DNA from 3 places in the Paenibacillus hamazuiensis genome. Region 3 is predicted to be linked to each of the others. Evidence: predicted binding sites of a transcription regulator. Region 3 holds the regulator's gene; each other region holds the start of a gene.
What was found. Region 3 encodes Rex, which represses fermentation and respiration genes when NADH is low (regulators of the CRP and FNR family bind a similar motif). Its sites were predicted from a motif close to TTGTGAAATATTTCACAA; they were not measured.

Region 1: the regulator Rex is predicted to act here: its motif matches at 1,759-1,776, upstream of MYS68_RS02505 (helical membrane plugin domain-containing protein).
Region 2: the regulator Rex is predicted to act here: its motif matches at 1,596-1,613, upstream of nirB (nitrite reductase large subunit NirB).

Annotation. Positions count from the first base shown of each region.
Region 1 is NZ_JALRMO010000001.1:619,246-622,495, forward strand. Features, by position in the region: gene MYS68_RS02495 (sulfatase family protein) at 1-105, shown strand, start outside; gene MYS68_RS02500 (sulfatase) at 102-1,604, shown strand; gene MYS68_RS02505 (helical membrane plugin domain-containing protein) at 1,819-2,271, shown strand; gene MYS68_RS02510 (NAD(P)/FAD-dependent oxidoreductase) at 2,286-3,250, shown strand, end outside.
Region 2 is NZ_JALRMO010000001.1:897,364-900,613, reverse strand. Features, by position in the region: gene nirB (nitrite reductase large subunit NirB) at 1-1,569, opposite strand, end outside; gene MYS68_RS03570 (MarR family winged helix-turn-helix transcriptional regulator) at 2,060-2,512, shown strand; gene MYS68_RS03565 (AraC family transcriptional regulator) at 3,160-3,250, opposite strand, start outside.
Region 3 is NZ_JALRMO010000001.1:2,006,689-2,009,938, reverse strand. Features, by position in the region: gene MYS68_RS08785 (DUF47 domain-containing protein) at 1-393, shown strand, start outside; gene MYS68_RS08780 (inorganic phosphate transporter) at 418-1,419, shown strand; gene MYS68_RS08775 (redox-sensing transcriptional repressor Rex) at 1,783-2,406, opposite strand; gene dinG (ATP-dependent DNA helicase DinG) at 2,403-3,250, opposite strand, start outside.

The DNA.
Region 1 (3,250 bases), 1.4 Mb from region 3:
GAAACGATGAGGGAGCTAGCCGACGTGTTGGAGAAGTGGATGCGCGACACGGAAGATCCTTTGCTGAACGGGGCCGTGCCGCTGCGGAGAGGAGGAACGGCATGAAAGCGATCGTGCTTCTGCTCGACTCGGTGAACCGCCATTATTTAAGCGCTTATGGAGCGTCCGGCATATCAACCCCGAATATAGACCGGCTCGCGGCCCGTTCGGTCGTCTTCACAAACCATTGGGCAGGCTCGCTCCCCTGCATGCCCGCCCGCCGGGATATGCTTACGGGCCGCTTGGGATTTTTGGAGCGAAACTGGGGACCAATCGAACCGTTTGACCAGACGCTGCCCGAGGTGTTAAGAAACCATGGGATTTACTCCCATATTTCAACGGATCATTATCATTATTTTCGGGTCGGTGGAGAAAACTATTGCCAGCAATTTGACACGTGGGACTTTATCCGCGGGCAGGAAAGCGATCCCTGGGTGTCGCGGGTGAAGCAGGGGGAACGTCCCGAGCATCATCTCGGCAAATTCGTTCCGCAATATGAGCTGAACAGGACGCAGTTTCGGTCGGAAGAGGACTACTCCTCGCCTTTGACGATCCAATCGGCGATCCGCTGGCTGGACAACAACCGCGACGCGGACGACTTTCTTCTGTGGGTGGAAGCTTTCGATCCGCATGAGCCGTTCGATCTGCCGGACAGTTATTTGCAGGAGTATGGGGACGACTACGACGGCCCTTCCTACTACTGGCCTGAATACGGGCGGGTCAATGTGCCGGACGGCGCCTTGAAGCATATCCGCAAGCGGTATGCGGCGCTTCTGACCATGACCGACCGCTGGGTGGGCAGGCTGCTCGATGCGTTGGACCGGTACGGGCTGTGGGAAGATACGATGATCGTGTTCACCTCCGACCACGGATATATGCTGGGCGAACACCGCTTTATGGCGAAAAATGTGATGCCCGCTTACAACGAGATCGTTCGCATTCCGCTAATGGTTCACATGCCGGGAGATCTGCATGCCGGCAAGCGGCTGGACGCATTGACGCAAAACGTCGACCTGTTCCCGACCTTGCTTGACCATTACGGGGTGGACGTAAGCCGCTGCCGAAACAAGCTGCACGGCAAGTCGTGGCTGCCGCTCATCCGCGAGGAGGTATTCTCCATCCGGGAATGCGCCCTATACGGATACTTCGGCAAAAACGTCAACGTGACGGATGGGGAGTATACATACTTCCGCGCTTCGGTTCACGAAGACAATTCGCCGATCTATTTGTACACCGCGATGCCGACAACGATCGGTCATTATTACGGGACCGACCATATTGCGGACCCGGGACGGATCGAGATGGGCCCGTTCCTTTCGTGGACCGGTTTCCCCGTATATAAAATACCCGGAGATAACGTGAAGATGAAGGATCGGACGCAATCCTTTCATGTGAACGGCGAATATATCCGGCAGCATCTGCTCTTCGACATTCGCGAGGATGCCGGGCAGAGCCGTCCCCTTCGGGATGAAGAAGCCGAACGCCGAATGACGGCGCTGCTGCGTGAGGCGCTTATGGAGCACGACGCGCCAAAGGAGCAGTACGAGCGGCTGGGACTTTCGTAAAGGGAGTGCTTTTTAACAATGCGACTTCGTGTTGCATTGTTTTTTTCACTTTCCTCATTACCATAATTTCCCTATTCTGCGGTTGCAATTTTCACAAAAAAGTTACTTGCAAGATGGAGAAAATCGGTATAAACTAGCTAAGTTAAGGTTTGATATGTGAAATAAATCACAACCAGAGTCAGGAATGCTCACAGGAAAAAGGAGGAGTCAAGTCATGTCCCCAACTGAAGGACAAGTGCAAGAAGTACAGACTGCGGTCGCAGAGACGGCGGCAACCACGACCCAGAAGCTTGATATGGCCATTATGGACCAATTGCTGAAGCCCGAGGTTCAGCAATCGCTGACCGAGCTTGTCAACAATTTACCCAAAATCACGGAGATGGTGAATACGCTGACGCAGGCGTACGATCTGGTTAAAACGGTGGCAAACGACCGCGTCTTCATCGACGATTTGAAGCACGGCTTCGAAGAGTTCGTTAAGCCGATACAGGACAAGGCGAAGGGCATTGCCGTCGCCGCAATCGAAGCGAACGACCGCGCCGAGGCGGAAAACGCGCCGACGATCGGCGTTTTCGGATTGCTTAAAATGCTGAAGGATCCGCAGATGCAGAAGACGCTGCGTTTCACCCAGGCATTCCTTGATGTTTTGGCGGAGAAAAAGAGATAAGGGGGACATTACTCATGGCGAAGCACATTGTCATTTTGGGAGGCGGCTACGGCGGATTGCTTACCGCCCTGACGGCACGGAAATACATCAAATCCGAGGATGCGGCGATCACCTTGATCAATAAGACGCCTTCCCACCAAATTGTTACCGAGCTGCACCGGCTCGCGGTCGGCGGCGTGAGCGAAGGCAATGTCGCGCTGCCGCTCGGCAAGCTGCTCAAGGGCAAGCAGGTTGAGCTGATGGTGGATTCTGTAGAGAGCATCGATCTGAACGGCAAGCAGGTGCGTCTTGCCAGCGGTTTGACTACGGCGTATGACAAGCTCGTCATCGCGCTCGGCAGCGAAACGGCGTTTTTCGGCATTCCCGGTCTTCAGGAAAGCAGCATGACGCTGAAGTCGGTGGAGGAAGCAAACCGCGTGCGCGCCCATGTGGCCGCACGTCTCGACGCGTACCGCGAATCCGGCAACAAAGCGGATGCAACCTTCGTGATCGGCGGAGGCGGTTTGACCGGCATCGAGCTGATCGGGGAAATGGTCGATACGCTTCCGGAGCTGTGCATTCAAAAAGGTGTTAACTTTGATGACATTTCGCTTTACTGCGTGGAAGCGGGCCCTGCCATTCTTCCGGGTTTTGCGCCGGAGCTTGTGGAGCGCGCACATGCATCGCTTACAAAACGCGGCGTCAAAATTTTGACCGGCGTGGCCGTAACGGAAGTGCAGGGCCGCAATGTCATTTTGAAGGACGGCACGTCGATCGAGACGAACACGCTCGTATGGACCGGCGGCGTCACGGGCAACAGCGTGGTAGCCGCTTCCGGCATCGAGAACAACCGCGGCCGCGCCACCGTGACGGCAGGCCTGAAGTCGACCTCGCATCCGGATGTTTTCCTGGCCGGCGACAGCGCCGTCGTGATGAGTCCGGAAGGCCGCCCGTATCCGCCAAGCGCGCAGATCGCATGGCAGATGGGCGAAACCGTCGG
Region 2 (3,250 bases), 1.1 Mb from region 3:
GCATTTCGAGCAGCCCTCCGGATTTTTCCACTCCAGAACGTTCATGACTTCCTTGGATGTCGTCAGCTTCATCTTTCTGATCGCTTCGACAACTTCATCGCGCCCGAGTGTCGTACAGCCGCAAATGCCTTCTTTGACCGATTTCACCCCATCGGCACCGAGCACATGTGTCAGCAAATCTGCCACAAGAGGCTTACAGCCGCCGCAGCTTCCCGACGCCTTCGTGCAATATTTGACGTCGTTCACGCTTGTGCAGCCTTTTTCGTTGATCGCATTCACGATCGTTCCTTTGCTCACGCCGTTACAGCCGCAAATGATCTCGTCATTCGCCATCGAAGCGACATAGTCGACGCCGGACTTCGCCCCGCCGCCTGCGGAATCTCCGAGCAGCACCTGCTTCTCCTTGCCGGTTACGTCCTCGCCGCTGCGGATCATCGCAAACAGTCTCGAGCCGTCGCTCGTATCGCCGAACAGCACGGACCCGATCACTTTGCCGTCCTTGATGACCACCTTTTTATAGACACCGTCAAAATCGTCCTGGACCTTCACCGAACGCGTGCCCGGTTCATCCGTAAACTGACCAGCCGAGAACACGTTGACGCCGGACACCTTCAGCTTGGTCGATACGACCGATCCTTGGTAGCCTGCCGATTCCACTCCGGCAAGACGTTTCGCGAGCTCGCTGCCTTGCTCGTAGAGCGGCGCAACGAGACCGTACGCGATGCCGCGGTGCTCCGCACATTCGCCGACCGAGTACACATGTGGGATGTTCGTTTCCATATAATCGTTAACGACGATGCCGCGATTGATTTCAACGCCGCTTTCCTTCGCCAGGGCGATGTTCGGACGAATCCCGACCGCCATGACGACCAGATCCGCTTCGACCTCGGTGCCGTCTTTGAAGCGGACGCCGGTAACGCGTTTTTTGCCGAGGATCGAATCGGTGTTCTTCTCAAGCAGAAAGTTCATGCCTTGCGATTCCAATTCTTTTTGCAGGAGCCTCGATGCGGTCTCGTCGAGCTGCCGCTCCATCAAATATTTGAAAATGTGCACGACCGATACTTCCATGTTCAGGTTCAGCAGCCCGCGTGCCGCTTCCAATCCGAGCAAGCCGCCGCCGATGACGACCGCTTTCTTGTATTTCTTCGACGCTTCGATCATCGTCTCGCAATCTTTGATATCGCGGAAGGCGATGACGCCTTCTTTGTCCGCGCCCGGCAGCGGCAGCATAAACGGCAGTGAGCCGGTGGCGATGATTACGTCGTCGTAGGGAACGGTCAGCCCGGTATCGGTTTTGACGAGCTTCGCAGCCGTGTCAATTTTATTGACCGTATGTCCGGCATGAAGTGTGATTCCGTTTTCCTTATAGTAGTCCCAATCGTTAATGACGATATCTTTAATATCCGCATCGCCGGCAAGCACCGACGAGAGAAGGATCCGGTTGTAGTTCGGATGTGGCTCGCTGCCGAATACGGTAATTTCGTATTGGTTCGGCGCCAGCTTGAGCAGCTGCTCGATGGTGTTCATGCCCGCCATCCCGTTTCCGATTAACACTAATTTCTTTTTCATGCCACCCACTCCTCTAATGTCATGTAATGTTACATTTTTAACAATAAACGTTGGACAATCGGTTTGTGAATTTGCGACCACCAAGTTTATGTCATGTTTAATAACAATTCTTGTTTATTACATTAACTCAGAAATGCGAATATTTCAATAGATTTTTTTGAAATTTATTTTTATTCGACTTTATAAACCTCACTTATTTCGAACATTTCTCGGAAATTCCAATGTAAATGTTCGTTTTTGACTAAAATCAATCAAATGCATTTGGTTGCATTCAAACCTTCCACACGACGCTCCTCCGAAAAAATCTGTCACGTAATATGACATATAAAAAAACGAGTCAAATCGCTAACGTTCGTCAGAAACGTTATACTGTTCGTTCGTTTTTGATTGTTTTTTCAAATTGGACATTTTACCGCATAATTATTCAACGAAAATTATTTGCATTTTGCAAATTTATGGAGTATGATCGGGATATGAGGTGAACCTAGTGATGGAAAACAATTTGCGCGGCATGTTTCAGCTTATGGCCCGGCGGTTCGGACTGCTCAGCGAACGCTGCTGCGAGACCTGCTGCGGCGATCGTTTAACCGTAATGCAAAGCCATGTTTTGTTTGAAATCAAACGTCGGCACAATCCGTCGATTCAGGATGTCGCAAACGCGCTCGGAATGGATGTCACCACGTTCAGCAGGCAGGCCAAAACGCTTGCGGAAAAAGGGCTGATCAAGAAAACGCCGGCGCCAAGCGACAACCGGATCCAAATATTGTCCCTCACTCCCGAGGGCGCCGCTCTGGAACAAAGCGTCGACGAGCAGGTGAACGAGACGCTTCGGCAACTGCTTTCCCATCTGAGCGACTTTGAACGCGAATCCGTCATCCGCTCCATCGGCCTGCTCAACGATGCGATGCAAAAATCGAATTTGTGCTGCATTCCTCCGAAATAATGGAGGAATTGCTTTCGATTTTATTTGCATTTTGCAAATATATGCAATAACATTTGCGGTCATATTCTGTGAAGGAGGTGATTCCGATGATCCGATACAGCTGCTGCGACTGCGAATGTGATCAAGACCCGGTCCGGACAGAAGAGTGCTGCGCTTGCGCCTGCTGCAAGTAAAATGACATGCTAATTTCGATCACCGTCTGATCCGGCAATCGGCGCTTTCGCTGCTTCGGTGGTCGAGACGACGAGTGGTACTTTTCCAGCTTTGTCTGGGACCGGGCAGTAGCGACACCTCTGCAGCTTGACGGACTGTAAGGCCGTTATTCGATGAAATCGTAACGTTTGTACATGCAAAAGGACACAGAAGACGTTATTTGCCGTAAAAAAGCTAAACCTGGGCGTTTTTTCGACGAATAGCGCTTCTGGGGTCCGCCAGAATTCAAAACGAAGTCGTTTTCCCTAAATAGCGGCTCTGGGGTCCGGAAGATGCGAACCATTACGGAATGCGGGATAGAGCAGTGCGGGACAGGACGAGACTAGTTACGTGCCATCGAGCTGCTGTCTTTTACAAGCTACGCTGCCCCCTTCCCGGTTTCAGGGGACGGCTCCGCCTAGCAGCCCGCTACTCCGCAACGGCCGGCCGGCGCCTTAACCGGTCGTTTCCGACCGGGATTTTTTCCGGTATTGCGACGGGGTCACGCCTATTTGCCGCTTGAACACGCTCGTAAAATAACTGATG
Region 3 (3,250 bases):
ATTCTCGAGCTCGCCTCCAAATTGGACGACGTGATGGACGGAATTGAAGCGACGATCGCCCGTTTCGATTATATGAACGTACAAAAAACCGACAAGTTTATGAAAGATTTCTCCGCCGTCATCGTCCAGTCGTGCCAACACATTTTGGACGCTTTCAAGCTGCTTGCCCGCAAAAAGTACATGCAGCTCACCGAGCATACGGTGCAAATCAACAGTCTTGAAAACGAAGGCGATACGCTTATGAGGGAAGGCATCAGGCAAATTTTCCTCCACCCGACAGACCCTTATCACGATTTTAAGCTGAAAGAGATATACGAGCGTCTGGAACAAACAACCGACGCGTGCGAGGATGTCGCGAACATCTTGGAGAGTGTCGTGCTCCGCTATTCTTAAGGGTTGTTAGATCAGGAGGAAACCATGCTTACCCTACTTGTATTTATTGTCATACTGGCGCTGCTCTTCGATTTCATCAACGGGTTTCACGATACGGCGAATGCCATTGCAACGTCGATTTCCACCCGCGCCTTATCGCCGAGAGTCGCGGTGTTCGGAGCGGCCATCCTTAACTTCGTCGGCGCTGTATTTTCCTCGGAGGTCGCCAAGACGGTCGGCGGGAAAATTGCGAACCCGGCCAATATTCCGAACGGTATGCCAATCGTTATTGCAGCCCTGCTCGCTGCGATTATTTGGAACCTGTTGACATGGTATTTCGGAATTCCTTCATCCTCCTCACACACGTTGATCGGATCTCTGGCAGGCGCCGTCATCGCCGGCGCCGGAGTCGATTTCGTCAATTGGAAGGGATTTATTGAAATCATCGAAATATTGATTTTGTCTCCGATTGTCGCGTTCGGTACCGGCTTCGTCATCATGTGGATCATCAAGCTGCTTATCATCAGCGGAGGCAACAGCTCCCGCTCCAAGCTGAACAGGGTGTTCCGCACGCTGCAAATTTTTTCAGCGGGCCTCCTGTCCTTCTCGCACGGCGGCAATGACGCGCAAAAGGCGATGGGCGTCATCGTATTCGCGCTGGTCGCCACCGGCGTCCAGCAAGATCTGCAGGTCCCCTTATGGGTTAAACTGCTTGCTGCTACGGCTATGGGGCTTGGAACGTCGATCGGCGGATGGCGGATCATCAATACGGTGAGCAAAAAGCTGATCAAGATCGAACCGATCAACGGCTTCGCTTCGGATTTGAACTCGTCGATCGTTATCCAAACGTCCACCGCCATGGGCATGCCATTGTCCACCACACACGTCATTTCCTCATCGATCATCGGCACAGGAAGCGTCATGAGGTTTTACGACGTCAAATGGTCGGTCGTAACAAAAATGGTAATGACCTGGGTCATTACCATTCCGATCAGCATCGTGCTGTCCTATATCATATATAAAATCATCTTCGGCTTGTTCTATTAGAACAAGCCTTTTTCGTATTGACATGATCGATACATGGGCATAGTACAGCGTGTCGGCCATAGGTTTTGCGCCAGCAAAACCATGGCAAACATACGCGGGCACGAGGCACGCATCCGCTCCCAAATCATCGCTCCCAAAGTAAAGCGTGCCCGATATAGGATTTTTGAGTGAAGCCCAAAATCCATGTCGGGCAGACGCGAACTAGAAGCGAGCATGAGCTCCCGGAGGGCGGGTCCAGGGCGCCCGAGCGCCTTAAGGGCTTTGCGGAGCAAAGCCAGCTACGGAAGCCTGGGGTCCCCCTAGAGGGGGATTTAGGGGGTGCCCTTTGATTTTAGGGGGTGCCTTTGATTTATGGAGTGATTTTCATTTGTCCAAATAATACGCCAAACTTTGCAGTTCCGCCGTGAGATCCGCATGATGGACCCGTACCGTACTCGGAACTTTAATAATCACCGGAGCAAAGTTCAGTATCGCCTCAACCCCGGCTTCGACGAACTGATTGGCGACATTTTGCGCCTCCGGGGCCGGCACCGTGATGATGCCGATCCGCACGTGCAGCCGTTTAATCGTCTCGGAAAGCTCCTGCATCGGCTGCACAAACAAATTGTTGATCTGCTCCCCGACCTTGGCCTGATGCGCATCAAACACAGCGACGATTTTCATGTTATCCTTTAAATAAACGTTATAATTGCAAAGCGCCCGTCCCAGGTTGCCCGCACCGACCAGAGCTACGGAAATAAGCTTGTCCAGCTTCAAAATTTGCCGTATTTTTTCAATCAAATAATCGACGTCGTAACCGATCCCCTTTTTCCCGAACTCCCCGAAATAGGCGAGATCTTTGCGGATCTGCGCCGGGTTCAGGTCAAGCTTGTGCCCCAGATCCTGCGAGGAAACGGTATGCACGTTTTTCATGCTGAGCTCGTTCAAAAAACGTAAATATATCGGAAGCCGCCGGACGACGGCTTCGGAAATTTTCGGCGTTTTCATTGTTCATGCTCTCCCATCCATTGCTTAATCCGCGAAACGAGCTGGGTCGTCGGCATATGCTCGATTTTCGGTCCCGGCAGCGAGTACAGAAAGTAACGGCCGTAATTCGTATCGATCACTCTCGTGTCATAAATGACCACAATGCCTTTGTCACCCGCAGTCCTAACCAATCGGCCGAACCCTTGCTTGAACCGGATCACCGCCTGGGGCACCGAAAGCTTCATAAACGGATTTAAGTTCTGCTTTTTCAAAAACTCCGTTTTCGCCTCGACGAGCGGGTGATTCGGGGGCTGGAACGGAAGCCGAACGATCGCAAGGCAGGTGAGCGCTTCTCCCGGAATATCCACGCCTTCCCAGAAGCTGCTCGTGCCGAGCAGCACGCATGCCGGGTGGCTTTGGAACATCCGCGTCAGCTTGCTGCGATTGCTGCTGTCGACGCCTTGACCGAGCACCTGAATGCCATGCGCGGTCAGCCGATCCTTAAGGCCCGGGTGCGTCGCCTTCAGCATCCGGTTGGACGTGAACAACACGAGCATGCGCCCGTTGGTCTCCACCGCGATGTCGGAGAGCGAATCGACAAGCTTTTCCACGAAAACGGCCTCGCTGCCCATCCCCTTGAGGCTTGGGAAATCCCGCGGAATGACGACTAACGCCTGCTGCCGGTAATTAAAAGGCGATGGCAGCATGACCGTTTTCAGCTTCCCTCCGTTATCTTCGGTTCCGAGTCCAAGCTGCTCGCACGTATATTGAAACGACTTGTCTACCGACAGCGTAGCGGAGGTCATTACGACGCTTTCCTTCGCGTCGAAGAAATATTCCTTCAGCATCGGACTTACGTCCATCG